Regions from separate parts of the Citrobacter pasteurii genome, predicted to be linked through region 1. Evidence: predicted binding sites of a transcription regulator. Region 1 holds the regulator's gene; the other holds the start of a gene.
What was found. The regulator PurR, encoded in region 1, represses purine synthesis genes. The targets are predictions, from matches to a motif close to CANGCAAACGTTTGCNTG.

Region 1 (16,038 bases):
TTATAACCACGCAGGATCCCGCTGCCAATAACCTGAATTGAGTCCGAAATCTGGTACACGGCAGCCAGTAACATCAGTTGTGCAGCCAGTGTGACAACTTCAGGATTATTGTTGTAGAGCAGGGCGATGTGCTCGCGCAATGTGACGGTGAAAATGGCGGTCATCATCGCCATACATACGCCGACACCTAAGCCAGTTCTGGCAGCGGTCTGAGCATCCAACGTTGATCCCTGACCCAGGCGGTATCCCACACGAATGGTGACGGCAGCCGCTAAAGACATCGGCAAGACAAACATTAATGAGCTGAAGTTCAGCGCGATCTGGTGTCCGGCCACGTCGACAATCCCCAGCGGGGAGACCAACAGCGCCACCACGGCAAACAGCGTGACTTCAAAAAATAATGCCAGCGCAATGGGCAAACCCAGCTGTACCAGGCGTTTCATCACCGCGATGTCAGGTTTCTGGAAGCCACGCTCATTACGGATATCACGCATTGATCGGGCGCGTTTTACGTAAGAAAGCATGGCGGCAAACATCACCCAATACACCGCTGCCGTTGCCACACCGCAGCCTACACCGCCCAGTTCTGGCATGCCCAAATGGCCATAGATGAAAACATAGTTAACCGGAATGTTCACCAGCAGGCCGAGAAAACCCATTACCATTGCCGGTTTGGTCTTGGCCAGGCCTTCGCACTGGTTACGGGCAACCTGGAAGAACAAATATCCGGGCGCACCCCATAGCAGCGCGCGCAGATAGCCAACGGCTTTGTCGGCCAGTGCAGGATCAATGTTATGCATAGAGCGGATAATGTATCCCGCATTCCAAAGCACAATCATAATCAGAACGGATACGATCCCCGCCAGCCAGAAACCCTGACGTATTTGGTGAGCAATGCGATCGCGGCGCCCGGAACCGTTAAGTTGCGCAATTACTGGCGTCAGCGCCAGCAACAGCCCGTGACCAAACAGAATTGCGGGTAGCCAGATGGACGTACCAATCGCAACGGCTGCCATGTCCGTCGCGCTATATCCGCCGGCCATCACGGTATCGACGAATCCCATTGCGGTTTGAGCGATTTGCGCAAGAATCACCGGAATTGCCAGAGCTAATAACTGACGCGCTTCACTTACATACTTTTGCACGTGTACACCACTATATTGTTGTTATTTGAGAGACTAAAAAAGCCGCCTTATATGGCAGCAAGGAGAAAATGCAGGGGAAATTTCAGTCTATTGTAGCGAGGAATCTGTATTTCTCCAGTGAAAAAATAGGCGGGAGTGGCGCATTGCTGGCAACCTGATTTTCCACCTGCTATTGTGCACAGCAGAGATGTCTTAATTGAGTTCAGGAGTTACAGGTATGTTTACGGGTATTGTGCAGGGCACCGCGAAACTGGTGTCGATTGATGAAAAACCAAATTTTCGCACGCATGTAGTGGAGTTACCTGAATACATGTTGGATGGGCTGGAGACCGGCGCATCGGTGGCACACAACGGCTGTTGTCTGACGGTGACCGAAATTAACGGTAACCAGATAAGCTTCGATCTGATGAAAGAGACGCTGCGAATCACCAATTTGGGTGACCTGAAAGTCGGGGAGCTGGTCAACGTTGAACGTGCGGCAAAATTCAGCGATGAGATCGGCGGACATCTGATGTCAGGCCATATTATGACTACCGCTGAAGTATCCAAAATCCTGACCTCTGAAAATAATCGTCAGTTATGGTTTAAAGTTCAGGATCCGTCGCTGATGAAATATATCCTGTACAAAGGCTTTATCGGTATTGACGGTATTAGCCTGACGGTAGGCGAAGTCACACCGACACGCTTTTGCGTGCATTTGATCCCGGAAACCCTGGAACGTACGACGCTTGGCAAGAAAAAACTGGGGGCGCGAGTCAATATCGAAATCGACCCGCAAACACAGGCCGTTGTTGATACGGTTGAACGTGTATTGGCCGCACGTGAAAGCGCTATGAGTAATGTTACTGGCGAAGCGGGCATTTAAATCGGAATAAAAAGCCCCCGGTAGTTCGGGGGCGATGCTGTCTAACGGGGAACACGGAGCCCGTGTTCAACGCCACGAGAGAACACAACCTGCCACAGCTGGATGTCGCGCGCGCGAAATGCGCCAGCACAGGCATTCAGGTAATAACTGAACATCCGTTTAAAGCGTTCACTATAGTTGTCGGCAATTTCTGGCCAGGTGGTCATGAAACGCTCATGCCAGGCCATCAGGGTGGTATCGTAATCCGCACCAAAGTTATGCCAGTCTTCCATCACGAAATGTGGCTCGCTGGCGTTGGCAATCTGACGAACTGACGGTAAACAGCCGTTCGGGAAGATGTATTTATTGATCCACGGATCAACATTATTGTCGGTTTTTTTAGAGCCGATGGTATGTAGCAAAAAAAGACCGTCTTGCTTTAAATTACGGTCAACAACGTCAAAATAGGTGTTGTAATTTTTCGGTCCCACATGCTCAAACATACCGACGGAAACGATACGGTCAAACCGGTCATTGAGGTCACGGTAGTCCTGCAGCAAAATCGTGACATCCAGCCCTTCACAGCGCGTCTGCGCCATTTTTTGCTGTTCTGCCGAGATAGTCACGCCAGTCACGCTCACCCCGTATTGTGACGCCATGAACTGGGACAAGCCTCCCCAGCCGCAGCCAATATCGAGTACGCGCATACCTGGTTTCAATTGCAATTTCTCGGCAATCATTTTTAACTTCGCCTGCTGGGCAGATTCCAGGGTATCGGCATCTTTCCAGTAGGCGCAGGAATATTGCATGTAGGGATCAAGCATGCGGGTAAAGAGATCGTTGCCAAGATCGTAGTGTTCCTTGCCAACGACCCAGGCACGTTTTTTGGTTTGTAAATTAAACAGACGGGCCGTTGCGATACGTAGCGTATCTCTGAAGTGGCGGGGGAGTTGGCTTTCAAGACCTGCACGCAGGACTTTGTTAAAAAACATATCCAGCCGATCGCATTCCCACCAGCCGTCCATATAACTTTCACCTAAACCCAACGATCCTTCCTGTAACACGCGTCTGAAAAAGTCGGGGTTTTTAACGCGAATATCTGCCGGTGCCGGGCCATTAATGGTAATGCCTGCACGGCTCAATAACTCATTGGTGATTCGGTACCAGTCATCATCCGGTACGCTGACGTCTTCTATACATGATGAACTCATAGCTTCTCCATCACTGGTCGGTGATCAGAACCTTAAAACAGCGTAGACGCTTTTTTGGGCTTTGTGAGAAATCTCACGGATTTAATCCGCGAATCTATAATCCGACGTAGAACAGAGGAAGGGAGAAACCCTTGCCGAAAAGGCCATCCATGGAAAAACGGGAACCTGCTTGTTCCCGTTACTCTATAAATCTTATCGTTTTATTAACAACCAAAAATTAGTATAGGCCTGAATTTTTGGCTATTCAACCGATAATTGTTAGCGGACTAACTAAGTGCCCACAGCAATGATTAATGTGACTCGCCGTGTGCAATTTGCGCGCTCTCATCCGGCAAGGATGTGTTCTCAGCCTGTGACTGCATTTTGTACCCTACGGCCGCCAGTAGCACCGTAGTCAGCATCACGCTGGTGGTGGTGAGCAGCGGGGTGGCGATCAGCCAGGAAACTACAAGGCTTGCCAGGAAGCATAACCCCAGTTGCAGCGTATTCTGCAATGCGGCTGCGCGTCCTGTCGCCTGCGGGAACGGCCGTAATGCCTGAGCGACAACGATAGGGTAGATTGCCCCGTTGGCAATCGCCATCACGCAGAATGGGATCAGGATTTCAGCCAGAGCAACATGGTGAATAAAGCCGGTCGCCCAGGTCGCTACGACGCTAATGGCATACAGGATAAGTAACCATGGCAGCAGCTGGCGACCCTGCCATTTTTGCAGTGCCGCGCGGCAGCCGTAACCCCCGATCAAAAATGCAATAGTTTGCGGAACATAGCTCAGACCAATCACTGCCGGGCTGTAGCCCATTTCGCTGAGGATGAACGGGGAGCCCGTCAGCCATGCGAAGAAGCTCGCGGAACAGGCGGCATAAATCAATACGTTCCCACGATAGATTTTCGAGCGCAGCAGGGTGGCGAATGTCAGTTTATCCTGGCTGTCGTCGCGCGCTTTAGTCGTTGGTTTTAAGCGCAGAGCCGGCAGCATCAGGATCAGGGTAATCGCAAAAAGGGTGGCAAAAATGGCCTGCCAGGAAAAATGTACCAGGATCCAACTGCCTAATAACGGTGCAAGTGCAGGAGACAATCCAACCAGCGGCATAATGGTGGCAAAGATACGGTTTACTTTTTGTGACGGATAATAATCGGTGACCAGCGCCTGCCAGATAACCGATGCCGCACAAACCCCAACGGCCTGGACAAAGCGTAGTACCAGCAGGCCTGTGGCGTTTTCAACCCACAGCATGCCCAGACTACCCAGAGCAAAGATAGATAAACCCAGCAGCAAAATCGGTTTGCGACCATAGTGGTCGGAGAGTGGCCCCCACAAAAGTTGTGCGACGGCAAATCCCGCTAAGAACAAACTAAGGCTGGCACTCACGGCAGAGGCGGGTGTCTGTAAATCGGACTGAATTGCGGCGAAGGCGGGCAGATACATATCTGTTGCCAGAAAGCCGAGCACGCTAAGACCCGCCAGCCAGACTAAAAACCCTTTCCCAGGTTGCATCATCATTTCTCTTTTTTAAGCAGTAGAACAATGCCGCTGAGTGTAGTGAGTGAAATTCTTGCTGTGAAACGCTAATATTTGTTTACTGATTTCAAATTTTTTGCAGGCAGAATATGTGGTCGGAATATTCACTTGAGGTGGTTGATGCGGTGGCGCGCAACGGTAGCTTTAGTTCCGCAGCTCAGGAGTTGCACCGCGTACCTTCGGCGGTAAGCTACACTGTGCGTCAACTGGAAGAATGGCTGGCTGTGCCTCTTTTTGAACGTCGTCATCGGGACGTGGAATTAACGCCTGCTGGCGCGTGGTTTTTAAAAGAAGGCCGGTCTGTTATCAAAAAAATGCAGATCACCCGTCAGCAATGTCAACAAATCGCCAATGGCTGGCGAGGACAACTGGCGATTGCGGTAGATAATATTGTGCGTCCAGAACGGACCCGACAGATGATTGTGGATTTCTACCGCCATTTCGATGATGTAGAACTTCTGGTCTTTCAGGAGGTGTTTAATGGCGTCTGGGACGCGCTTTCGTATGGTCGCGTGGAGTTAGCTATCGGAGCAACGCAGGCCATTCCGGTAGGGGGGCGCTATACGTTCCGGGATATGGGAATGCTGAGCTGGAGTTGCGTGGTGGCCAGTCATCATCCGTTGGCGGCAATGCCAGGACCGCTCAGTGACGATACGTTGCGCAACTGGCCATCGCTGGTACGCGAAGATACGTCCCGCACACTGCCGAAACGTATTACATGGCTGCTGGACAACCAAAAACGCGTCGTTGTGCCTGACTGGGAATCCTCGGCTACCTGCTTGTCAGCCGGACTCTGTGTCGGGATGGTGCCGACGCATTTTGCAAAACCGTGGATCGATGGCGGTAAATGGGTGGCGTTACAGCTGGAAAATCCGTTCCCGGATGCCGCTTGTTGCCTGACCTGGCAGCAGAATGATACGTCGCCTGCACTGAGCTGGTTACTGGACTACCTGGGGGATAGTGAGACGCTGAATAAAGAGTGGCTGCGGGAGCCGGATGAGGCTCCCACACAACAGTCTTAACGACGATAATCGCGGAATGGACCGTCGGCAACGGAACGACGCTCTATCAGGCGTGGGTGCACCTCGATAGACTGCGACTCTTCACGTTTATTCACGATTCGGTCTAACAGCATGTTGAAGGCCGTTTCACCCAGTGAATCTTTTGGCTGATGGATGGTTGTCAGCGCAGGGGTGAAGTAACGGGCGTTGCGCACGTTATCGTAACCGATAACTGAGATATCCTGCGGTACGCGCAGCCCCATCTCGTCTGCAGCACACAGCGCACCCATCGCCATAATATCGCCACCACAGAATACGGCGGTTGGGCGATGCGACTGGGAGATGATTTGCTGCATAGCGCGGTAGCCGGATTCAGGTTCGAAATCACCCTGCACAATCCAGTTTTCGGGGACTTTAATCAGCGCTTCTTCCATCGCTTTCATGAAGCCAGCCAGGCGGCCTGCGCCGGTATTACGCTCCATAGGTCCCGGGATCACGCCGATCTCACGATGACCGCGTTCAATCAGATACCGGCCCGCCATGTAACCGCCTTCGAAGGCGTTATCAATGACGGTATCGGTAAAGTCGGCTTTGGCCTCGCCCCAGTCCATGACCACCATCGGGATATGGCGATACTCTTCGAGCATGGAAAGCAGTGATTCCGGATACTCTGAACACATTACCAACAGGCCATCAACGCGCTTTTGCGCCATCATCGACAGATAAGCCTGCTGTTTTTCGAGACTGTTCCAGGCGTTGCCCAGAATCAGCGTGTAGCCTTTCTGGAAACAATTTTTTTCAACTGCCTCAATAATTTCAGCGAAATAGGCCGCTTCGCTGCTGGTTGCCAACAAACCGATCGATTTGGTGTGATTCACCTTCAGGCTACGCGCTACTGCGCTCGGAGAATAGTGCAGTTCTTTAATCGCTGCCCAGACAGCGTTGCGCGTTTCTTCCGCGACAAAGCGCGTTTTGTTAATTACGTGTGATACGGTTGTAGTGGAAACGTTTGCTCGCTTCGCTACATCTTTAATAGTTGCCATTACATCTCACTCCAGACCATATCCTAAGCTCCTGAGAATACTCCAGGTAAACGTTTGCCTTCACACACCCTCAACGCAACGTCAGGGTTGCGGCACGCCGGGAAAACGACACGGAACGTCAGGAAGGGGTCAATGGCCGGTACGCTAATCAAGTAAGCGTGGAATTTTGTCTGATCTTAACGAAAAGGGGAAGAGTTAAAAGCAGTTATCAATATAAATCGTGAGAGATTTTTGCTTTCAAGTGTGTAAAAATGCGCAATATCACTTTTTGTGTGGGAATAAAAAGGAGAAAACTTGATGAGCACCGATCTGAAATTTTCGTTAGTGACGACCATAATTGTTCTGGGCCTGATTGTCGCGGGTGGCCTGACTGCAGCACTGCACTGATTTCCCCCGAGGGAGTTCGCTCTCCCTCATCCTTTCTGCTTACCTTTTTCGTCCTATTTTTTGCAAATAAGCAAAAGTCTTTTGCAGTTTTGTTAACTTTATTAATTTTGCGATCAATGTCATGCTTTTGACTCTTATGATGTGTCGTGCCAAGGCTCGACGTTACGGAGTCGATAGATGAAAATAAATTATCCTTTACTGGCGCTGGCGATCGGAGCGTTTGGCATTGGCACCACCGAATTTTCTCCCATGGGATTGTTACCCGTCATTGCCAAAGGCGTGGATGTTTCAATTCCGGCAGCAGGGATGTTAATCAGCGCGTATGCGGTAGGCGTGATGGTTGGCGCACCGCTGATGACATTACTTCTGTCCCATCGTGCGCGTCGCAATGCGCTTATCTTCCTGATGGCCATTTTTACGTTGGGTAATGTGCTTTCGGCGATATCTCCGGATTACACGACGCTGATGCTGTCGCGCATTTTGACCAGTCTTAACCACGGGGCATTTTTTGGCCTCGGTTCGGTTGTGGCGGCAAGCGTTGTCCCCAAACATAAACAGGCCAGCGCCGTTGCGACGATGTTTATGGGGTTAACTATCGCGAATATTGGCGGTGTTCCCGCGGCAACCTGGCTTGGGGAAACCATCGGCTGGCGAATGTCCTTTATGGCGACGGCGGGACTGGGTGTTATCGCGATGGTCAGCCTGTTCTTCTCGTTACCGCAAGGCGGGGCTGGTGAGCGCCCTGATGTGCGCAAAGAACTGGCGGTGTTAATGCGTCCACAAGTGGTGTCAGCTTTACTGACGACCGTTCTGGGGGCCGGTGCGATGTTTACGCTTTATACCTACATCTCACCCGTGCTGCATAGCATTACTCATGCTACGCCGGCGTTTGTCACCGGTATGCTGGTGCTGATTGGCGTTGGGTTCTCTATCGGTAACTATCTGGGCGGTAAACTGGCTGACCGTTCGGTTAACGGTACACTGAAAGGCTTTTTACTGTTGCTGATGATGATTATGCTGGCGATACCTTTCCTTGCTCGTAATGAGCTGGGTGCGGCCGTGAGTATGGTGGTGTGGGGCGCAGCAACGTTTGCGGTGGTTCCGCCGCTGCAGATGCGTGTGATGCGCGTTGCCAGCGAGGCACCTGGATTGTCATCGTCAGTTAATATTGGCGCGTTTAATCTGGGGAATGCCCTGGGAGCGGCGGCTGGTGGGGCGGTAATTTCCGGAGGGTTGGGCTACAGTTTCGTACCGGTAATGGGGGCGATGGTGGCAGGGCTTGCGCTACTGCTGGTCTTTGTCTCGGCAAGGAAACAAGCGGAAGAAGTCTGCAACGCAACGAATTAAAAACAAAAACGCAGAAGGGAATCCCTTCTGCGCTGTCATTTTATGCTGCGAAGTTTTTCGCAACAAATTCCCAGTTCACCAGTGCCCAGAAGTGTTCCAGGTAGCCAGGACGGGCATTACGATAATCGATGTAGTAAGCATGTTCCCACACGTCAACGGTCATCAGCGGCGTCGCGTCAGTCGTCAGCGGTGTACCTGCGTTGGAGGTGGACACGATAGCCAGTTTGCCATCCGTTCCTTTTACCAGCCAGGTCCAGCCAGAACCGAAATTCTTGATAGCGGCATCGGTGAATTGAGCTTTGAAGTCTGCAAAGCTGCCAAAGGAGGCGGTAATCGCTTCGGCCAGTTTACCGGTCGGCTCGCCACCTGCGTTTGGTGCCAGGCAGTTCCAGTAGAACGTGTGGTTCCATACCTGTGCAGCGTTATTGAATACACCACCTTCAGAGCTACGTACGATCTCTTCCAGTGATTTACCTTCAAACGCGGTGCCTTTAATCAGGTTATTCAGATTAGTCACATAGGTTTGATGGTGTTTGCCATAGTGGTATTCCAGCGTTTCGGCAGAAATGTGCGGTGCCAGAGCATCTTTGGCATACGGTAATGCAGGTAATTCGAACGACATTGCTTCTCTCCTTATTATTTATATTGAGTACACACAATAGCCTCATTGTGAGTAAGGATAGGGTAGCAAATTGAAAGGTTATGCAAAAGAAGAACTTACCCTACAGCATATTCTGTAGGGTAAGTTTTTAGCGAATTGTTTTCGGCGTCATCACACGGCGAGCGCCCACGTAGTGGCGTTGCCAGTAATCTTCGCTCAGAGAGGTTATTTGAATTTCCTGACCGCTGCGTGGAGACTGGATAAATTTACCATTGCCGACATAGACGCCAACGTGGTCGGCGGTACCGCGACCTTGCGTGCGGAAGAAGACCAGATCACCGTTTTTCAGTTCACCACGTTCAATCGGCGCAGCGTCGCGCAGGTGATACATTTCATTAGCGGTACGCGGAATGCGGAATTTCACCAGATCTTTGTATGCGTAATAAACCAGCCCGCTGCAATCAAAACCGGTTCTGGGTGAGGTGCCCCCCCAACGGTAAGGTTTGCCGATTTGGTTCATCAGGGTAGACATGGCGGTTTTGGTCGCTTTCTGTACTTTCACTTTATGTACATCAGCAACGGCTGTTGGCGCAGTCGTCTTCACTTTTACACAACGTGGCTTATGACCTTTGCGCGGGGTACATTTTTCAGTCCAGATGACGGCGGGAGGGTGCATTGCCGCTGTTTTACTGCGACGGTTTGCTGTTTTCGTCGATTTTGCCGGAGTCGCTGTGCGTTTTTTTGAGGAGGAAGCTGTTTTCGTACTGGTTTTACTGGTGTTTTTTGTCGCCGTTTTCTTGTTGGTTTTTGTTGCTTTTTGGCTGGCTGTTGCGCTTTTCTTTTTATCTACCGTCTTGACGGTGTGGGAAGCGGTAGGTGTCGCCCTGGCCTGCTTGGAAGCATGAGCCATAGGCGTAAAAGGCAGTGTGGTAAAAAGTAAAGCACAGAGCGTGATCGAGATTCGGTTTATCCGCGCCACTGAGCAGTCCTCTGGTAAGGCAGGTCTATCGTGCCTGCGTGTGATTTTCAAAACTTGACGATTCTAATCTATAGAAAGAGGGAAAGTTAATAGCTTTTTTCGTTTAAAACTGCGTTTCGTAACCGACCGCAAAAAAAAACAGCAATTCAGGGCGTAATTGGTGAACAGATAATCAAATCCACAGGCTTCATGCGGATAAATGAGATTGTGAATGCAACTTTTAACGACAGGCGATAAAATAATATCGCGTAATGAAAATGTTATTTTCCGTTACCTGCCTGACCCGCTACAATGCAGACTACTGCCGTAAAAGAAGTTTAAGGAAGCAAGATAATGAGCACCACTATCGAAAAAATCCAGCGCCAGATCGCTGAAAACCCGATTCTCCTGTACATGAAAGGTTCCCCAAAACTGCCAAGCTGCGGTTTCTCTGCTCAGGCAGTGCAGGCGTTGTCCGCCTGTGGTGAACGTTTTGCTTATGTTGATATTCTGCAGAACCCGGATATTCGCGCCGAGCTGCCGAAATATGCCAACTGGCCGACTTTCCCACAGCTGTGGGTTGATGGTGAACTGGTAGGCGGCTGTGACATTTTAATTGAAATGTACCAGCGCGGTGAGTTGCAGCAGTTGATTAAAGAAACTGCGGCGAAATACAAAACCGAAGAGCCGGACGCTGAGTAATTTTAGCGGAAATAAAAAAGCGACCTGTGATGGTCGCTTTTTTTATGCCGCCGTTACGCCTCTTCGGGCACTGGCAGAGGCCAGCCGCCGAGGCGTTTCCAGCGGTTAACAATTTCGCAAAACAGTACGGCCGTCCGTTCGGTATCATACAGCGCCGAGTGCGCCTGATTCCCGTCAAATTCCATTCCTGCTGCCAGACAGGCTTTTGACAGTACTGTTTGCCCCAACGACAGGCCGCTTAATGCCGCCGTATCAAAGGTGACGAAGGGGTGAAACGGATTACGTTTCAGTGAGGCGCGCTCTGCTGCGGCCATCATAAAACTGTGGTCGAAAGTAGCGTTATGCGCCACCATGATCGCCCGATTGCAGCCGCTGTCTTTAATCCCTTTGCGCACCATTTTGAAGATGGCGTGCAGTGCGTCATATTCGCTGACCGCACCACGTAGCGGATTGTTAGGGTCAATACCGTTAAAGGCGAGGGCTTCCGGCTGTAAATTCGCCCCTTCAAACGGCTCTACGTGGAAATGTAACGTCATGTCCGGCATCAGCCAGCCTTGTTCATCCATTTTCAGTGTGATGGCGGCAATTTCAAGCAGCGCATCGGTTTTGGCGTTAAATCCTGCTGTTTCGACATCAATGACGACAGGATAAAAACCACGAAAACGGTCACACAGACCGGAAAGTTGAGCGTTATCGGACATCTGGGTCTCTTAATACGGGAAAATTGCAGCGCGTATTATGGCAAAATGATGAGTATAAAACTACGGGCACAGACGATCTGCGCCCGAGGGGAGGTTAGTCGCCCAGGCCGCGGCCGGCGTCTTTCTCTTCGATCAGCTCAATTTTGTAACCGTCCGGATCTTCAACGAACGCGATCACTGTTGTGCCGCCTTTTACCGGGCCCGCTTCACGCGTCACGTTACCGCCGTTTTGACGAATACGTTCACAGGCCTGTGCCGCGTTATCTACGCTCAGGGCGATATGACCGTAGGCTGTGCCCAGCTCATACTTATCGACACCCCAGTTATAAGTCAGTTCGATCACCGCTTCGCTGGTTTCCGGGCCGTAGCCGACAAAGGCCAGAGAGTACTTGTATTCAGGGTTTTCGCTGGTACGCAGCAGCTTCATGCCCAGCACGTTGGTGTAAAACTCGATGGAACGCTGCAGGTCACCCACGCGCAGCATGGTATGAAGTAAACGCATCTTTTTCCCCTTCGAAAATGGCTAATACATTCAAAATGTTGTTTTAGTATAGCGGCGTTATAACGCCGCTATCAATGGCAGAACTGAGTTTGTGAGGTTACAGGGTAGGATAATCGGTATAGCCTTCAGCACCGCCGCCGTAGAAACTTTCCGCACGCTGTGGATTGAGCTCGGCTTTACGCTGTAGACGGGCAACCAGATCCGGGTTAGCAATGTAAGCACGACCAAAGGCAACAGCATCGATCAGACCTTTCTCGATCAATGATTCGGCTTTCTCTGGCGTATAGGCGCCCGCGCCAATAATCGGACCGTGGAAACGCGCGCGAACTTTCTCGCGAAACGCGTCTGAATACGGTTCTCCGCCAGCCCAGTCTGGCTCGGACATATGCAGATAAGCAATGCCGCGCTTGCCCAATTGTTCGATCAGGTACAGAGCATCAGCCTCTTCATTCGGGCCGTTGTCGACGTTCTGGAACGAGCCGATAGGGGAAACACGGATACCAATGCGATCGGCACCCCATTCTTTAATACCTGCATCGACGACTTCCAGTACCAGACGAGCGCGGTTTTCAACGCTACCGCCGTATTGATCGGTACGCTGGTTTGAGGTTGGAGACAAGAACTGGTGCAGTAAGTAACCGTGAGCAGAGTGCAGCTCAACCAGGTCAAAACCGGCTTCACGCGCATTGGCAATCGCCTGGCGGAAATCATTCACGATGCCTGGGATTTCTTCGGTTTCCAGCGCACGTGGCATTGAGGTATCGGCACGTGTGGCCAGTCCATTTTCATCGCGCAGAGAAGTTCGGGTCCCGGCACTGATGGCGGACGGCGCAACCGGAGCCTGACCGTTTGGCTGCAGGCTGGAGTGGGAGATACGCCCGGTATGCCACAGCTGAACGGCAATATGGCCCTGCTCAGCGTGTACAGCCGCCGTAATCTTTTTCCACGCAGCAATTTGTGCATCACTGTGCAAACCTGGCGCTCCGGCATAACCTTTCGCTTGCGCTGAAATCTGTGTAGCTTCGCTAATGATCAGCCCTGCACTGGCACGTTGGCGATAGTACTCGGCCATCAGCGGAGTAGGGATGTCGCCCGGCTCAATGCTGCGCAGACGCGTCAGTGGCGCCATGAATACGCGGTTCGCTGCCGTAATGGCGCCCACTTTCAGTGGGGAAAACAGTTTTTCAGATGACATGTGGCACTCCTGAATAGACCGGTCGTCTAGTAATAAGGGAAATAAAAACGCCTGTTAAACGGCAGGCGTTGTAATGATGGTTTTAACGTGAGCCAGCGCGTTTTCCAGCGGTGTGGCACTACGTGATATTTTGGCCTGCAGGTTGGCGCCCAGCCACAGCGCATACAGCACCTGTGCCTGCTGTAACGGCTCGCCAACAAAGGACAGACAGTGATTGCCCCGACCTTTCTCCAGCGCCTGCGCTAACAGTGCAATAATGTGCCGCGCGCCTTTATCCATCGCCGTGCGCATATCCTCTGATAGATCGCACACTTCGGCAGACAGCTTAACGGTTAAACAGCCGCTGATAATCCCGTGCTGGCTAAACTGGTTCAGGGTTTCCTGATAGTAGGCCAGGATGCGGTCGCGGTAATTCCCCGCCCCTGTGTCAAAATGCGTAGCCAGTCGCTGATGATAGGCCGCATAGTGGCGTTCCAGCATCGCGACGCCGAACGCTTCTTTAGAGCGAAAATAGTGATAAAACGAACCTTTAGGAACTTCAGCGGTTTTCAGTAGTTCGCTTAAGCCCATGCCGGTGAAGCCGCGCTGCATACACAGCAGTTCGCCAGTCGCCAGCAGATGTTCGCGTGTATCGTGTTCAGTGACTTTGTTCATGGGAAGAAGTGTAATAGACCAGTCGGTCTAATGCAATAGCCCTTGCGAGAAATTCAGTTAACGTCTTCAATAAGTATATCAATCTTACTACAGGAGGGGATGTGGCCGAACAGCTGGAGTTTTTCCCCGTCCAGAGCCCATGCCGTGGAATATGTCAGTCCGACGAACGCGGCTTTTGCCGTGGCTGTTTTCGCAGTCGGGATGAGCGTTTCAACTGGCAAAAGATGAGCGATGCCGAGAAGCAGGAAGTGCTGCGGCTTTGTCGCCAGCGCCTGGTGCGTAAATTACGCGCAAACAAATCCAACCCGCCGGAAGAACCGCAACAACCTTCACTCTTTTAACAGCGTAATTGCGTATACTCGATGCACATTCACTTATAAGGAAGCTGCTATGGTTCAGCGTATTACTATTGCGCCGCAAGGCCCGGAATTTTCGCGCTTTGTGATGGGGTACTGGCGTCTGATGGACTGGAATATGTCCGCGCGTCAGCTAGTCAGCTTTATTGAGGAGCATCTCGATCTCGGTGTCACGACAGTCGATCATGCGGATATTTATGGCGGATACCAGTGTGAGGCGGCGTTTGGCGAGGCGATGAAACTGGCGCCGCACCTGCGTGAAAAAATGCAGATTGTTACCAAATGCGGTATTGCTACGACGGCGAAAGAGGAAAACGCGCTGGGTCATTACATCACTGACAGCGCCCATATTATTGCCAGTGCCGAACAGTCTCTGAAGCTGCTGGCAACCGATCGTCTTGATCTGCTGTTGATCCACCGCCCCGATCCGTTAATGGATGCAGACGATGTGGCGGAAGCTTTCAAGACATTACATCATAGCGGTAAGGTGCGCCATTTTGGTGTCTCTAACTTCACGCCATCACAGTTTTCACTGCTGCAATCGCGATTACCCTTTACCCTGGCAACCAATCAGGTCGAAATTTCACCTGTGCATCAACCTCTCCTGTTGGATGGGACGTTAGATCAGCTGCAACAACTGCGTATCCGCCCAATGGCCTGGTCTTGCCTGGGCGGTGGGCGTCTTTTCAATGATGACGCCTTCCAGCCGCTGCGTAATGAACTGACCGTGATAGCAGAAGAACTGAATGCGCAGTCCATAGAACAGGTAGTGTATGCGTGGATCCTGCGTCTGCCGTCGCAGCCACTGCCGATAATTGGCTCGGGGAAAATCGAACGTGTGCGTGCTGCAATTGAATCAGAGTCATTGAACATGTCTCGCCAGCAGTGGTTCCGTATTCGTAAAGCGGCGCTCGGTTACGACGTGCCTTAATCACGTATTCAGCGTTCTGTCGTTCAAATTTATGTCACTGGATTACACTTATCAGTCAGACACCTGGATGACGGAGGTTGTATGAAACGTTTGAGTTTAGCCATCATCACGTTATTGGCCTGTGCAGGTGCACAGGCTGCCAGTGAGAAAGTGGTGATGAATCTGGTGACGTCGCAGGGCGTTGGCCAGGAAATTGGTACTGTCACCATTGCCGAATCCGCAAAAGGGCTGGAGTTTACGCCTGATCTTAAAGCACTGCCGCCAGGTGAACATGGTTTTCATGTGCATGCTAACGGCAGTTGCCAACCCGCTATCAAAGAGGGTAAAGCCTCGGCAGCAGAATCGGCTGGCGGTCATTATGATCCGCATAAAACTGGCAAGCATGAAGGTCCGGAAGGCGCAGGCCACATGGGCGACCTGCCATTGCTGGTGGTAAATAACGAAGGGAATGCGACAACGCCGGTTGTTGCACCGCGGCTCAAAACGCTCGACGAGGTAAAAGGTAAGGCGCTGATGATCCATGTGGGCGGCGATAATATGTCCGATCAACCGAAACCGCTTGGCGGTGGCGGAGCGCGCTACGCCTGCGGGGTTATCAAGTAATCAACGGCTTAGCGTACCCGGCGGCGGCGCTTGTTCGAGCTGTGAAAGCGAGCAGTGTAGCCGCCAGACAAGCGCAGACAGTTCTTGTGCGGCAGGTTGATGATGGTGGGCGAGCGTATCGCAAATGCGCTGTAGCTCATTTAGCGTCGCATTCAGCGGTCGTTGCTGAACGCCACGTTCACTCATCACGTCGCGGAGCAGCGAGATACACACGTCTCTGACGCGAGCGAGCGGATCTGAACGCGCCTCCCAGGTGCGCAGTTGCCATACCACGTGTGAGCAGTTCAACAAAACCACCCCCCAACGCAATAGCCAGCGTCGTGCCAGCGCGTCCTGA
Region 2 (16,038 bases), 1.2 Mb from region 1:
CAGTTTGGCGTGAATTTTCAGGCCCGGCGCGGAGAAGATGACGTGAACGCCCGCTTCAGTCAAACGCTTGGCCCAGTGAATGTTGGCTTCTTCATCAAAGCGCGCCTGCAATTCCACCACTACGGTGACTTTTTTACCGTTATGCGCGGCATGGATCATTGCGTCGATGATGCGCGAGTCTTTTGCCACACGGTAGATGTTGATCTTTATCGCCAGCACGCTCGGGTCGAAAGAAGCCTGACGCAACAGTTCAAGAACGTGCTCAAAGGTGTGATACGGGTAATACAGCAGTACATCGCGCTCGCGGATTGCATCAAAGCCGTTACGGAACTTCTCTTTATCGAACCAGATATGGCGCAGACGCGGCAGGGGTTTGTTCACCAGGTTAGCTTTGCCAACGTTGGGAAAGTTAATAAAGTCTTTGAAGTTATGATAACGCCCGCCGGGCACAATCGAATCGTAGCGAGAAATTGTCAGTTTTTCACGCAGTACCTCAACCAGCGCATTGGGCATGTCGCGCTGATAGACGAAGCGTACAGGCTCTGCGGTCAGACGCTGTTTCAGGCTGGATGACATCAGCTCCATCAGGCTCGATTCCATCTCGTGCACCAAATCGTATTCGGCGTCACGGGTCATTTTCATCGAATAGGCGTTCAGCGCATCGTAATCAAAGAACCCTTTGAAAATGTCGTCAAGGCAGTAACGTAAGATGTTGTCCAGCAGGATCATCGGTTTGCGACGCCGCGGGGTTTCCGGCGGCAGGTTCACAAAACGGGGAACCTTATCAGAAGGGATTTCCAGCAGCGCGTAGCGGATTGTATCGCCGCGGATAATTTCCACCGCCAGATAGGTGTAGTCGTCTTTCAGGAACTGAACTAAATCCGTCTCGCGGTTAATCAGGATCGGCGTAATGTGCTGGCGAAGATATTGCTTGAAGTAATGGCGTAACCAGCTCTGTTGATTGGCCGATAGCTGACGTTCGTTGATGAGGAAAATCTGGTTGCGCGCCATCTCCAGCAGCAACTCGTTGTACAGGCCGTCAAATTCCTGATCGGCTTTTAATACGCGAGCCTGGATTTTGCCTAAAAGGTGGCGGGAGTGAGAGTTTGAACCCTGTTCTTCGCTAATAATGATTCGGCGCTTCAGTTCGGCAAAGCGAACCTTGTAAAATTCGTCGAGGTTGTTGGAATAGATGCCTAAGAAACGCATCCGTTCGATCAACGGGTTTGATTTATCAGCAGCTTCCTGGAGTACGCGTTCGTTGAACGCTAACCAACTGAGTTCTTTCTCGATGTATAGCTTTTCCTGACCCATTACCACTTTTACTCCGTTTCATTCACGGGACACTACCGATTTATTATGGCGAGCATTGCTCTCAGATGTCCAACTGTGCCAGAAAAATATGACAATAAACCGTCTGATAGCAAAGAGAAAGGGGGAGCGTAGATGAATACCGGAGATGTTAACCGGAAAAGGTATTTATGCCTGTAGACCGGAGGGTGAGATCCGGTTTACAGGTCGGATTTTATTATTCGTCGGCGGCGTAGCCTTGTGGCGGCAGACGAACGCCGTCCAGCCATGCTGCGTTATCACGCATCTTCAGGCGACCATCGGTAAACCAGCTTACCACCAGCGGGTAAATGGTATGTTCCTGGGCCTGAACCCGTGCCGTGACATCATCTTCGCTGTCGCCTTCAAATACCGGAACCTTAGCCTGGAGAATAACCGGCCCACCGTCCAGTTCATCGGTGACGAAGTGGACGGAGGTTCCATGTTCTTCATCGCCATTTTCCAGCACCTGGCGGTGCGTATGCAGGCCTGGATACTTCGGCAATAAAGACGGGTGGATATTCAGCAATCGCTCAGAATAGTGCGCGACAAACGCCGGGCTGAGGATGCGCATATAACCGGCCAGCACCACGACATCAGGTGAATAAGCGTCAATTTCCTGAATCAGCTGGCGGTCGAAGGCTTCGCGACTGGCAAACTGGGCGGCTTCCAGCGAGTGCGCCGGAATATTCGCTTCGCGTGCACGCTCAAGGCCGAACGCATCGGCCTTGTTACTGAATACTGCACGTAGGGTGCCATTGATTTTTTTCTGTTCGCAGGCGTCGATCATCGCCTGCAAATTGCTTCCGTTGCCGGAAATGAGCACCACAATGTTTTTCATTCAATGACCACACGCTGTTCGGAATCAGAAGCTTTGATGATACCGATTTTCCATGCGTTTTCACCTTTCTTATTGAGCAAAGCCAGGGCTTTGTCCACTTCCGGAGCTGGCAGGGCAATAACCATGCCTACGCCGCAGTTAAAGGTGCGATACATTTCATGCTGGCTGACGTTACCCGCCGTTTGTAGCCAGTTGAAGACGGCTGGCCACTGCCATGAAGATTCGTCGATCACGGCCTGCGTGTTGTCCGGCAGAACGCGTGGAATATTTTCCCAGAAGCCGCCGCCGGTCAGATGGGCAATGGCATGCACATCAACCTTCTCGATCAGTTCCAGAATGGATTTTACGTAAATGCGGGTCGGAGCCAGCAAGTGATCGGCCAGCGATTTGCCTGCAAGCTCGGTGGTTTCCGGGTCACAACCGCTGACTTCAACAATTTTACGCACCAGAGAGTAGCCGTTGGAGTGCGGACCGCTGGAGCCGAGCGCAATCAGTACGTCGCCGTCAGCCACTTTAGAACCGTCGATAATCTCTGATTTTTCGACGACGCCGACGCAGAAACCTGCCACGTCGTAATCTTCGCCATGGTACATCCCCGGCATTTCAGCTGTTTCCCCACCGACCAGCGCACAGCCAGACTGCAGGCAGCCTTCGGCAATCCCGTTAATGACGCTGGCTGCGGTGTCCACATCCAGTTTGCCGGTTGCATAGTAGTCGAGGAAGAACAGCGGCTCAGCGCCCTGAACCACGAGGTCGTTGACGCACATTGCGACGAGGTCAATGCCGATAGTGTCGTGGCGTTTCAGATCCATCGCCAGACGCAGTTTTGTGCCAACGCCATCAGTGCCGGAAACCAGTACCGGTTCACGATATTTTTGCGGCAATGCGCACAGCGCACCGAAGCCACCCAGACCACCCATAACTTCCGGACGACGCGTTTTCTTTACTACGCCTTTGATTCGATCAACCAGAGCATTACCTGCATCAATATCAACACCGGCATCTTTGTAGCTAAGAGAGGTTTTATCGGTCACTGCCTGCTTCCCCACATGTTTACTTGCAGTAAAAGTTAAATTCGGCGCAATTCTAACAGGGAAAGCAAACGTTTGCGAGCCTGCTCTGCATCAAGTTTTATCTGCTGATTTTTTCAGCATTTTACAATCATTTATCTATTTGTTTGAACTGCGCCACGAAAATGAAACCGGGTACAGTCTTGTGCTTGAAACCTGCCAGCCGAATGCACAGTATCGTACTGAAACCGGTTTCTGTTTTCTGTTACGAACCTCACTGAGAGTGTTTTGCGCAGACTCATCACGATAGGGGAAGGGGATGTCAGGATTTAAAGCAGATTTCATGTGGGGTGGAGCTGTCGCCGCTCATCAACTGGAAGGTGGCTGGCGGGAGGGCGGTAAAGGTATTAGCGTTGCCGATGTCATGACGGCGGGGGCACACGGCGTAGCGCGTGAAATTACTGACGGTGTGATTGCCGGTAAAAACTATCCTAACCACGATGCCATCGATTTTTATCATCGCTATAAAGACGACATCAAGCTGTTTGCTGAAATGGGGTTTAAATGTTTTCGCACTTCCATTGCCTGGACGCGGATTTTCCCTTTAGGCGACGACGCGCAACCTAATGAAGCTGGCCTGCAGTTCTATGATGATCTGTTCGACGAATGCCTGAAATATGGCATTGAGCCGGTGATTACGTTGTCGCACTTCGAGATGCCCTACCATCTGGTGACGGAATATGGCGGCTGGCGCAACCGTAAGCTGATCGACTTTTTTGTCCGTTTTGCCCGGGTGGTTTTCACTCGTTATCAGCACAAAGTGAAGTACTGGATGACGTTTAATGAGATTAACAATCAGGCAAATTATCACGAAGACTTCGCGCCCTTTACTAACTCTGGTCTGAAATACCTGCCCGGTGAAGATCGCGAACCGGTCATGTACCAGGCGGCGCACTATGAGCTGGTAGCCAGCGCGCTGGCAGTAAAGGCCGCACGCGAGATTAACCCGACGCTGCAAATTGGCTGCATGATTGCGATGTGCCCAATTTATCCGCTGACCTGTGCGCCGAACGACATGATGATGGCGATGAACGCCATGCATCGCCGCTACTGGTTCACTGACGTACACGTGCGCGGCAAATACCCGCAGCATCTTCTCAATTACTTTGCCCGTCGTGGCTTTGAACTGGATATCACCGAGGAAGACCGTCAGGCGCTGACCGAGGGCTGCGTTGATTACATCGGCTTTAGCTATTATATGTCTTTCGCGACCCAGGCAACGGCGGACAACCCACAGCTGGATTACGACGAGTCGAAAAGTCTGGTTTCTAACCCGTACGTGCAGAAATCGGACTGGGGCTGGCAGATTGATCCCGTCGGTCTGCGCTATTCGCTGAACTGGTTCTGGGACCATTATCAGTTGCCGCTGTTTATTGTAGAAAACGGCTTTGGTGCGATTGACGTGCAGCAGGCCGACGGCTCGGTGGATGATTCCTATCGTATTGACTATATGGCCGCGCATATCCGCGAAATGAAAAAAGCGGTGGTGGAAGATGGCGTGGATCTGATGGGCTATACCCCGTGGGGCTGTATTGATTTAGTCTCGGCCGGGACGGGGGAGATGAAAAAACGCTACGGCTTTATCTATGTTGATAAAAATAATGACGGGAGTGGGACATTAGCACGCTCGCCGAAGAAATCTTTTTCCTGGTATCGAAACGTCATCCAAACTAATGCTGAAAACCTATAAAATTCATAGCATTGATAACAAGCCCCGCACTTATAGCGGGGCTTGTTTTATACTCATCATCCGGACGCAAACGATTTTGGTTGATCCATATCAAGCGTATCCAGTGTTGCGCCAGAGACGAAAAGCGGTATAATCCGGCGATTTTTTTGTGGTTGCCACTCGTCTGAGGAAAGGAGAAGAGTATGAAGATCGTGGAAGTCAAACACCCACTCGTCAAACACAAGCTGGGACTGATGCGTGAAAACGACATCAGCACTAAACGCTTTCGTGAACTCGCCTCGGAAGTTGGCAGTCTGCTGACTTATGAAGCAACCGCTGGTCTGGAAACCGAAAAGGTGACCATCGAAGGCTGGAACGGTCCGGTTGAAGTTGACCAAATCAAAGGCAAAAAAATCACCGTTGTGCCAATCCTGCGTGCGGGCCTGGGCATGATGGAAGGCGTACTGGAAAACGTTCCGAGCGCGCGTATCAGTGTGGTGGGTATGTACCGCAATGAAGAGACGCTGGAGCCGGTTCCGTACTTCCAGAAGCTGGTCTCTAACATTGATGAGCGTATGGCGCTGATCGTTGACCCGATGCTGGCAACCGGCGGTTCCGTTATCGCTACCATCGACCTGCTGAAAAAAGCAGGCTGCAGCAGCATTAAAGTACTGGTACTGGTTGCCGCGCCGGAAGGTATCGCGGCGCTGGAAAAAGCGCACCCGGATGTCGAGCTGTACACCGCCTCCATCGATCAGGGACTGAACGAGCACGGATACATTATTCCTGGGCTCGGCGATGCCGGCGATAAGATTTTTGGTACCAAGTAAATGAATAAATAAAAAAAAGCCGACTTTAAGAGTCGGCTTTTTTTTGAATAAAACAACCCAATCGCTAATAACAAACAACACTCAGAGGAAAACACTATGACGCGCCGTGCTATCGGGGTGAGTGAAAGACCGCCGCTTTTACAGACAATCCCGCTTAGTTTGCAGCACCTGTTCGCCATGTTTGGCGCAACGGTACTGGTGCCAGTCCTGTTTCATATCAACCCAGCTACCGTTCTGCTGTTTAACGGCATTGGTACGTTACTGTATCTCTTTATTTGTAAAGGTAAAATTCCGGCTTACCTCGGTTCAAGCTTTGCGTTTATCTCCCCGGTTCTGCTGCTGCTGCCGCTAGGATATGAAGTGGCGCTGGGCGGTTTCATTATGTGTGGCATCCTGTTCTGCCTGGTTTCGTTCATCGTTAAGAAGGCCGGTACTGGTTGGCTGGATGTCATGTTCCCGCCTGCGGCGATGGGCGCAATCGTTGCCGTCATCGGTCTGGAGCTGGCGGGTGTCGCTGCGGGTATGGCGGGATTACTGCCTGCTGAAGGACAAGCGCCAGACTCAACAACCATCATCATCTCAATGGTGACGCTGGCGGTGACGGTATTTGGTTCCGTACTGTTCCGTGGCTTTATGGCGATTATCCCGATTTTGATTGGGGTGCTGGCTGGGTACGCGCTCTCCTTCGTGATGGGCGTTGTGGACACCACGCCGATAGCGCAGGCTCACTGGTTTGCTCTGCCAACGTTTTACACGCCGCGCTTTGAATGGGTCGCTATTCTGACCATTCTGCCTGCGGCGCTGGTGGTTATTGCTGAACACGTCGGGCACCTGGTGGTAACGGCGAATATCGTGAAAAAAGATTTGATTCGCGATCCTGGCCTGCATCGATCTATGTTTGCTAACGGTCTGTCGACGGTGATCTCCGGCTTCTTCGGTTCTACGCCGAACACCACGTACGGCGAGAACATCGGCGTTATGGCGATTACCCGCGTTTACAGTACCTGGGTTATTGGCGGCGCGGCGATTTTCGCCATTCTGCTCTCCTGCGTCGGTAAACTGGCGGCGGCGATCCAAATCATTCCACTGCCGGTCATGGGCGGTGTATCTCTGCTGTTGTACGGCGTGATTGGCGCTTCCGGTATTCGCGTGTTGATCGAGTCAAAAGTTGACTATAACAAAGCACAGAACCTGATCCTGACCTCGGTCATTTTGATCATCGGCGTCAGCGGCGCGAAAGTTCACATCGGTGCTGCTGAGCTGAAAGGCATGGCGCTGGCGACCATTGTGGGTGTCTGTCTGAGCCTGATTTTCAAAGTGATCAGCCTGCTGCGCCCGGAAGAAGTTGTCCTCGATGCTGAAGATGCTGACAGCCCGCAACACTAAGTCTCTGACCGGGTAGCAATGCTGCCCGGTTCTATCGCGACGCATTTCTGTGTTAAACTCAACGCGATTTTATGAAATCCTGGGTTGAGGTATCTCTGAACACACCGGCACAGCTCTCTTTGCCACTTTATCTTCCTGATGACGAAACTTTCGCAAGTTTCTGGCCGGGGGATAACTCCTCTTTACTGGCTGCACTGCAAAACGTGCTGCGTCAGGAACATAGCGGGTATATTTATCTCTGGTCGCGTGAAGGTGCTGGCCGTAGTCATTTGCTGCATGCAGCCTGTGCGGAACTGTCCGCGCGCGGCGATGCGGTAGGCTATGTGCCGCTCGACAAACGCACCTGGTTCGTCCCCGAGGTGCTCGACGGGATGGAGCATTTATCGCTGGTATGCATCGATAACATCGAATGTGTGGCCGGTGATTCGCTGTGGGAAATGGCGATCTTTGATCTCTACAACCGTATCCTGGAGTCGGGGAAAACACGCCTGCTGATCACCGGCGATCGTCCACCAAGACAGCTGAATCTGGGATTGCCAGATCTCGCTTCGCGTCTGGACTGGGGACAAATCTACAAGCTACAGCCGCTTTCTGATGAAGATAAACTGCAGGCGTTGCAATTACGCGCAAGGCTACGTGGGTTTGAACTGCCGGAAGATGTGGGCCGCTTCCTGCTTAAGCGTCTGGATCGGGAAATGCGTACGCTGTTTATGACGCTGGATCAGCTTGATCACGCATCGATCACCGCCCAGCGTAAGCTGACCATTCCGTTCGTAAAAGAGATACTGAAGCTGTAAGTGCCGCAGCCGAAAAACTGCGGCAGTCTTAAGATTAACCAATAATTTCCAGCACTTGCTCAGGTGGGCGACCAATCCGTGCCTGACCTTTCGCTACCACAATCGGGCGCTCCATCAGTTTTGGGTTTTCTACCATTGCCTGAATCAGCGCATCTTCGCTCAGATTTTTGTCCGCCAGGTTAAGCGACTTATAGAGATCTTCTTTCTGGCGCATTAGCTCACGCGCGCTGGACATACCCAGCATCTGCAGAAGTTCACGCAGGGTTGCTGCATCAGCCGGCGTTTCCAGATACAACACCACTTCCGGGTCCACGCCGTTGGACTTCAGTAATTCCAGCGTTTCACGGCTCTTGGAGCAGCGTGGGTTATGGTAGATTTTAATCGCGTCTGACATGACTTCTCCTTGCATAACAATACTGCCGGATGGCGGCCTAAAGGCCTTATCCGGCCTACAATCGCGTCTGATATAGGCCGGATAAGACGCTACAGCGTCGCCATCCGGCAAGGGTTCGATAATTACATCTTGGTGTACGGTTTAAAGCGCTCTTGCAGTTGGCGCAGTTGGTCGATACGGGCATCGTATCTGGCCTGCTGCTGGCTGCCTAGTTTCACCTGAGCACTGGCGTTGCTGAGCATCGAGATCGCCTGATCAAGACGTCCGGCGAGGGCATACCCTTCCGCGCGCGCCGCCAGTTCCTGATCGCGGTTATTCAGATTGGCTTCCGTTTGGGCTAACAGATCCCAGCCGTTGGTGTCATCTTTATGATTAAACGTATAGCGATTCAGGATGGTTGCCGCCTCTTTGGCTTGTCCGCCCTGTAAATAGGCATTCGCCAGGTTGAGCTGCAGTACCGGATTGGTACGCAGGTCACGGGCGTTTTTCAGGCGATTAATGGCATCGCTGGTTTTCTTCTGGCCGAGATCGATATCTGTTGCCAGGTCGAGATACCATGCATTATTCGGATCTGCCGCGAGCAGCGGCTGTAGCGCTTTACGTGCTTCGTCGTATTTGCTGGCTTCCATCGCTTGCAGCGCCCGGCCATACTGCGCAGCGCGCTGTTCGCGCACGTTACCTTTCGACCAGTTATCCAGTAGATCGCTGGTTAACTGGTTGCGGCCTGAATTGTACATGCCCAGGGTGCGCGCTTTGGCCAAATAGAAATCTTCTGAAGATTGTACTACGACCGGGCGCATCTGGTTGGCGCGGTTACGGGCATCCGACAGGCGGCTTTCAGGCAGGGGGTGAGTCAGCAAAATTTCCGGCGGACGCGAAGAGTAACGGGCCTGATCGAGCAGTTTTTCGAGGAACGTCGGCATGGCCTGGGGATCGAATCCCGAACGTTGCAGCACCTGAATACCGATGCGATCTGCTTCCTGTTCGTTCTGCTGAGTAAAGCTAATCATTCCCTGGCGCGTACCCGCCAGCGTACCGGTTAGCGCCGCCATCCCTGCCTGCGGGCTGGCCATCGCTAATAAAATCGAGCCTAATGCGCCAACCCATGTCAGCGGTGCGCTACGTTTCTGATCTTCCATCGCGCGCGCCAGGTGGCGCTGCGTGACGTGAGAAATTTCGTGCGCCATTACCGACGCCAGTTGGCTTTCGTTATCGGAATAGCGGAACAGTGCGGAGTGCAATACAACGTTGCCGCCAAAAAAAGCGAAGGCGTTTATTTCATCGTTGTTAATTAAAAAGAAAGTGAAGGGTGTTTTTACCGAATCTGCATGCGAAACCAGGCGCATCCCCAGAGCATTAATGTATTGGGTCAGCAACGGATCGTTAATTAACGGCGCACTACCGCGCAGCTGGCGAACGTAATAATCGCCCATCTGCATTTCTTGTCCAATTGAAAGCGTACTGCCTGCCGACGTTCCCATATCAGGCAGGGTGTCCGCAGTATCAGCAAATGCGGGCGCAACCTGACCGACGGTCAGTGCAGCAATGAGGGTAGCAACCAGGTTTTTTTTCAACTGCCTGAACATAACCTCTGTCCTGTATTCTTTTTTGAGATAGCCATTTGACCAATGCCGTGAAGTATCGTTCACACTCCGCAAGCTTAGCGAGTGTAACTGCGAAACCTGACGATGAACACCCAGGAAAAATGTCTTTTCACTTTGCGTAATCAGCCATAAAAAGCGAAGTCTTTTTTGTGACATTTCGATACAATTCGGGATCGCAATCCCGCTATTGAGGTTCAGGGAAGGTTTTATGCTCGAAATGTTGACGCAATGGTATCGCCGCCGCTTTAGCGACCCTGAGGCTATTGCCTTGCTGATTATTCTGGTTGCCGGTTTTGGCATCCTGTTCTTCTTTAGTGGTCTGTTAGCGCCGCTGCTGGTCGCGATTGTGCTGGCTTATCTGCTGGAATGGCCTACCGCCCGGCTGGAAAATATCGGTTGCTCGCGGCGTTGGGCGACGTCAATTGTGCTGGTGGTGTTTGTCGGCATTTTACTGCTGATGGCGTTTGTGGTAATGCCGGTCGCATGGCAGCAAGGCATCTATCTGATCCGCGATATGCCTGGCATGCTCAACAAGTTGTCTGACTTTGCCGCTACCTTACCGCGACGTTATCCGGCGCTGATGGATGCGGGCATCATTGATGCGATGGCGGAGAATATGCGCTCGCGAATGCTCACCATGGGCGATTCGGTGGTGAAATATTCGCTGGCTTCACTGGTCGGTTTACTGACGCTGGCGGTGTATCTGGTGCTTGTCCCACTGATGGTATTCTTTTTGGTGAAGGATAAGAGCCAGATGTTGAATGCTGTGCGCCGGGTGCTGCCGCGAAATCGTGGACTGGCAGGACAAGTCTGGAAAGAAATGAACCAGCAAATCACCAACTATATCCGCGGTAAAGTACTGGAGATGGTGGTGGTCGGTGTTGCAACCTGGCTGGGCTTCCTGATGTTTGGCCTTAACTACTCTCTGCTGCTGGCGGTGCTGGTGGGGTTCTCTGTGCTAATCCCGTACATCGGCGCGTTTGTGGTAACGATTCCGGTTGTTGGTGTGGCGTTGTTTCAGTTTGGACTCGGAACGGAGTTCTGGAGCTGTTTCGCCGTGTACCTGATAATCCAGGCGTTGGACGGCAATCTGCTGGTTCCCGTACTCTTCTCCGAAGCCGTAAACCTGCACCCACTGGTGATTATTCTGTCGGTTGTTATTTTCGGCGGTCTGTGGGGATTCTGGGGGGTATTCTTTGCCATTCCGCTGGCGACGCTAATCAAAGCCGTGGTGCATGCCTGGCCGGATGGTCAGACGGTTGACGATCGCTAGTCCATCAGTTCCGATGGCGCCATGCCGTCGGAACTGAACTTGTCTGACCTCTATCCTCACTTTCTGAATAATTTCCTCCGGTATCGTTTTTCTCCGTGTTTGTCTTTAATTTGGCCCTCGTGATGTTTTTTCGTCACGCAAGGAATAAGGCCAACAGGAGAACAACATGGGTCACAACACACACACGCAGCAAAAGGCGGGATGGGGCGGTTATCTCGCTTTTTTTATTACGATTATTCTTTTTTCCGGCATGTTTGCGAAAAGTACCGAATGGTGGCGAGTTTTTGACTTCACCGTCCTCAACGGCGCGTTTGGGTCGATTAATGCCGCAGGCGATACGGCGGTCTCTTTTCGCGGCTCTGGAGGGATGGGGGCCAAAGACGGCTTCTTATTCGCGCTTGAGCTGGCACCTTCCGTCATTCTTTCTCTCGGGATAATCTCCGTCACTGAAGGGCTGGGCGGTTTGCGCGCGGCGCAACAGTTGATGACGCCGGTCCTGCGCCCGTTACTCGGTATTCCGGGTGTTTGTTCGCTGGCGCTGATTGCGAATTTGCAAAATACCGATGCTGCAGCAGGGATGACCAAAGAGATGGCGGAAGAGGGCATTATTACTGAACAGGAACGCGCCATATTTGCCTGCTGGCAAACCAGCGGCAGCGCGTGTATTACCAACTATTTTTCCTCGGGTGCTGCGCTGTTTACGATGGTTACCGTGCCGGTGATTACGCCGCTGGCGGTGATCCTTGTCTTCAAATTTGTGGGGGCGAATCTGCTGCGTCTGTGGATAGCGCAGCTGGAAAACCGCCGTCTGCAGCAGGAGGTCTGAGATGACAACGCAGGTACGTAAAAACGTCATGGATATGTTTATCGATGGCGCACGGCGCGGGTTTACAATTGCTACAACCAGCCTGTTACCTAACGTGGTGATGGCGTTTGTGATTATTCAGGCGCTGAAGGTGACGGGATTGCTCGAGATTGTCGGGCGGGTGTGCGAACCGGTGATGGCGCTGTGGGGGCTACCGGGGGAATCTGCCACCGTGCTGCTGGCGGCGGTGATGAGTATGGGAGGCGGCGTCGGCGTTTGTGCCAGTCTGGTTGTTGCTGGTACGCTTTCGGGACATGATGCGACTGTATTGCTGCCGGCTATCTACCTGATGGGCAATCCGGTGCAAAATGTGGGACGCTGTCTGGGGACTGCGGGGGTCCATCCTCGTTATTACTCGCTGATTATTGCGGTATGCGTTATTAATGCGCTGCTCTCTATTTGGGTTATGCAGGTAATTGCCTGACAAGGAAGGTTATGAACTGTTCCATTCTTAATTTGACGTTGTTCCAGCAGGGACACGTGTACGCGCCGGAAGATTTAGGCCGCCAGGATATTCTGGTGTCTGGCAGTACAATTGTTGCCATCGCGCCGTCGATTTCTCCTGAAGACTTCCCCGGCTGCGAGTGCATCCATCTTGACGGTGCGATTGTGTGCCCGGGGTTTATCGATCAGCACGTCCATCTGATTGGCGGCGGCGGAGAGGCAGGGCCACATACCCGTACGCCTGAAGTGCGCTTGTCGCGACTGGTTGAAGCCGGTATCACTTCCGTCGTGGGATTATTGGGAACGGACGGGATTACCCGTCATCCTGAGTCGTTGCTGGCGAAAACACGTGCGCTGGAGTTTGAAGGCATCAGCGCATGGATGCTGACCGGGGCCTATTCTCTGCCATCTCCGACCATCACCGGCAGTATCGATCGCGACGTGGCGCTGATCGATAAAGTTATTGGCGTGAAATGTGCGGTTTCGGACCATCGTTCCTCTGCCCCGGACACCTCGGCGCTGGCGAACATGGCGGCGCAGTCGCGGGTTGGTGGATTGTTAGGGCGCAAGCCGGGGATCAGCGTTTTCCACATGGGTGACAGCCCGCGCATGCTGGAGCCGTTGTACAACATCCTCGAGTGCTGTGATGTCCCGATTACCAAACTGTTGCCGACACACGTTAACCGTGCACAACCGTTGTTCCAGGCGGCGCTGGAGTATGCCCGCCAGGGCGGTTATATCGATATTACCAGCAGCATTGATGAGCCAGTCGATCCGGCCATGGCCATTGCCACGGCGCTGCGCCAGAATGTGCCATTGTCACGCATTACCCTGAGTTCGGACGGCAACGGAAGTCAGCCGGAATTTGATACGTTTGGTAATCTCACCGGCATTGGTGTCGCAGGGTTTGAATCTCTGGCTGAAACGGTGCGCCAGTTAGTGAAGGTGCATGCTGTGCCGCTGGAACAGGCGCTGTGTCCGCTGACGCGTACGGTCGCAGAATTTTTGGGGCTCGAACATAAGGGGCGTCTGGCGGCGGGATGCGATGCGGACATTCTGGTGCTTAACGATGCGCTGGAGGTTAATCACCTGTGGGCGAAGGGAAAAGCTGTGGTCAGAGAGAAGAAAGCCTGCGTAAAAGGGACGTTTGAATAAACGCTTATGCGGATGTCAGCCTGAAAAAGTACAGATTCATGTTTATGCCGGGTGGCGGCTACGCCTTACCCGGCCTACAAGTTTCGCAATATTAATAAACTGCCCAGGCCTGATAAGCGAAGCGCCATCAGGCTTTTTCCAGCAAAACGTAAATCAGGCGTTCTCTTTCAGCCAGTTCAGTACCACGTCGTGGTGATTACTGGTTTTGAAATCATCAAACACATGTTCAATTTTGCCTTCGGCATTAATCAGGAAGCTGATGCGGTGGATGCCATCGTAGGTCTTACCCATAAATGACTTTTCACCCCAGACGCCAAACTGCTCGCAAACCTGATGATCTTCATCAGACAGGAGCGTGAAGTTAAGCACTTCTTTCTCCGCAAATCGGGAAAGCTTTTCTGGTTTATCGGTGCTTATACCCAGCACTTCAACACCGGCTTTTTTTAACTGATCCATGTTATCGCGCAAGCCACAGGCCTGTACAGTACAGCCGGGCGTCATGGCTTTCGGGTAGAAATAAACCAGAACACGCTGTCCCTGGAAGTCGGTTAAATTTACTTGTTCTCCGTCTTGATCCGGCAAGCTAAATTTCGGTGCGATATCACCGGCTTTCAGTGGGTTCATTACTTAACTCCATCCTGTTCATCATGCTGTGAGTAATTGACGACGTTAATACTGCCTTGCGCATTGAGTTCTGTACAGAGTGCTTTAAACGCATCCTCAATATTTGCCGAATCATGTGACGCAGGACTATGTGCGGTAATTTGAATAAACAACTGTGCAGCCTTGCCGTTTTCAGCCGGCTGTGTGCGCGAAACCAGTTCCGCAATATTCATTTGGTGGCTGTCAAACAGGGCGGTAAAGCGCTCAATCAAATGAGGCGAGTCGGGGACATCGACCTGTACCCATACCGTGGCGGGCATCGCCGGGCGGGGACGCGCGGTCGTACGCTTCATCACAATCAATAAATCCAGCTCTGCGCCTTTCAAAGGCAAGGTTGATTCAATCAGGGTGATGGCATTCCAGGTTCCGGATAACAGCATGATAAACGTAAACTCGTCACCCAGCATGGCCAGTCGGCTGTCTTCGATATTACAGCCACAACTGCTGACATGACGGGTGATAGTGTTCACAATTCCCGGGCGGTCAGCACCCAGCGCAGTAATGACCAGATAGTGTTGCGATGGCGATGTCAAACCTGTTCTTCCTTTGAGCGGTGAGGTAATCATAAGGAAAGCATAAAAAAAACATGCATACAACAATCAGAAGGGCTATGGTCGCTTGCTTTTATTGTCGTACCAAACGTACCATTGAGACACTTGTTTGCACAGAGGATGGCCCATGTTCACGGGAAGTATTGTCGCGCTTATTACGCCGATGGATGAGAAAGGTAAAGTCTGCCGGTCGAGCCTGAAAAAACTGATTGATTATCATGTCGCCAGTGGCACCTCGGCGATCGTTTCGGTTGGCACCACCGGTGAGTCCGCTACCCTGAGTCATGATGAACATGGCGATGTGGTAATGATGACGCTGGAGCTGGCCGATGGGCGTATTCCGGTTATTGCCGGAACGGGCGCCAATGCGACCGCAGAAGGCATTAGTCTGACGCAGCGTTTTAACGACAGCGGTGTTGTCGGCTGCCTGACGGTGACGCCTTATTACAACCGCCCAACTCAGGAAGGTTTGTTCCAGCATTTCAAAGCCATCGCGGAACATACTGACCTGCCGCAAATTCTGTATAATGTGCCGTCCCGTACTGGCTGCGATATGCTGCCGGAAACCGTGGGTCGCCTGGCGAAGGTAAAAAATATTGTCGCTATCAAAGAGGCCACAGGGAACTTAAGTCGTGTTCACCAGATCAAAGAGCTGGTTTCAGACGATTTTATTCTGCTTAGCGGTGATGATGCGACCGGACTGGACTTCATGCAGCTTGGTGGTCATGGCGTGATTTCCGTAACGGCTAACGTTGCGGCACGTGATATGGCCGAAATGTGCAAACTGGCGGCAGAAGGGCATTTTGCCGAGGCGCGGGTGATCAACCAACGTCTGATGCCGTTACACAACAAACTATTTGTCGAACCCAATCCTATCCCAGTGAAATGGGCATGTAAGGAGTTGGGACTTGTGGCGACCGATACACTACGTTTGCCGATGACGCCAATCACGGACAATGCTCGTGATATCGTCAAAGCGGCGCTTAAGCATGCCGGTTTGCTGTAAAGTTTAGGGAGATTTGATGGCTTACTCAGTACAAAAGTCGCGCCTGGCCAAGGTTGCGGGTGTTTCGCTTGTTATGTTGCTCGCGGCCTGTAGTTCTGACTCGCGCTATAAGCGCCAGGTGAGCGGTGATGAATCCTATCTGGAGGCCGCACCGCTTGCTG

Region 2: a site for PurR is predicted at 3,266-3,283, ahead of purM (phosphoribosylformylglycinamidine cyclo-ligase). Genes of this name have one in related genera too.

What each region holds. Positions count from the first base shown of each region.
Region 1 is NZ_CP077262.1:2,918,994-2,935,031, reverse strand. It holds gene mdtK (multidrug efflux MATE transporter MdtK) at 1-1,145, opposite strand, end outside; gene I6L54_RS14325 (riboflavin synthase) at 1,363-2,010, shown strand; gene cfa (cyclopropane fatty acyl phospholipid synthase) at 2,052-3,200, opposite strand; gene punC (purine nucleoside transporter PunC) at 3,491-4,696, opposite strand; gene punR (DNA-binding transcriptional activator PunR) at 4,810-5,742, shown strand; gene purR (HTH-type transcriptional repressor PurR) at 5,739-6,764, opposite strand; gene cydH (cytochrome bd-I accessory subunit CydH) at 7,062-7,151, shown strand; gene I6L54_RS14295 (MFS transporter) at 7,329-8,498, shown strand; gene sodB (superoxide dismutase [Fe]) at 8,539-9,120, opposite strand; gene I6L54_RS14285 (C40 family peptidase) at 9,248-10,078, opposite strand; gene grxD (monothiol glutaredoxin 4) at 10,412-10,759, shown strand; gene rnt (ribonuclease T) at 10,813-11,460, opposite strand; gene gloA (lactoylglutathione lyase) at 11,555-11,962, opposite strand; gene nemA (alkene reductase) at 12,060-13,157, opposite strand; gene I6L54_RS14260 (TetR/AcrR family transcriptional regulator) at 13,212-13,811, opposite strand; gene I6L54_RS14255 (DUF1289 domain-containing protein) at 13,913-14,152, shown strand; gene I6L54_RS14250 (aldo/keto reductase) at 14,202-15,098, shown strand; gene sodC (superoxide dismutase [Cu-Zn] SodC) at 15,180-15,701, shown strand; partial or broken gene I6L54_RS14240 (FUSC family protein) at 15,677-16,038, opposite strand, start outside.
Region 2 is NZ_CP077262.1:1,690,611-1,706,648, forward strand. It holds gene ppk1 (polyphosphate kinase 1) at 1-1,314, opposite strand, end outside; gene purN (phosphoribosylglycinamide formyltransferase) at 1,529-2,170, opposite strand; gene purM (phosphoribosylformylglycinamidine cyclo-ligase) at 2,167-3,204, opposite strand; gene I6L54_RS08180 (6-phospho-beta-glucosidase) at 3,500-4,930, shown strand; gene upp (uracil phosphoribosyltransferase) at 5,113-5,739, shown strand; gene uraA (uracil permease) at 5,836-7,125, shown strand; gene I6L54_RS08195 (DnaA inactivator Hda) at 7,221-7,922, shown strand; gene arsC (arsenate reductase (glutaredoxin)) at 7,957-8,316, opposite strand; gene bepA (beta-barrel assembly-enhancing protease) at 8,439-9,902, opposite strand; gene I6L54_RS08210 (AI-2E family transporter) at 10,129-11,193, shown strand; gene I6L54_RS08215 (nucleoside recognition domain-containing protein) at 11,360-12,019, shown strand; gene I6L54_RS08220 (YjiG family protein) at 12,021-12,482, shown strand; gene iadA (beta-aspartyl-peptidase) at 12,494-13,657, shown strand; gene bcp (thioredoxin-dependent thiol peroxidase) at 13,811-14,281, opposite strand; gene I6L54_RS08235 (glycine cleavage system transcriptional repressor) at 14,281-14,853, opposite strand; gene dapA (4-hydroxy-tetrahydrodipicolinate synthase) at 14,999-15,877, shown strand; gene bamC (outer membrane protein assembly factor BamC) at 15,894-16,038, shown strand, end outside.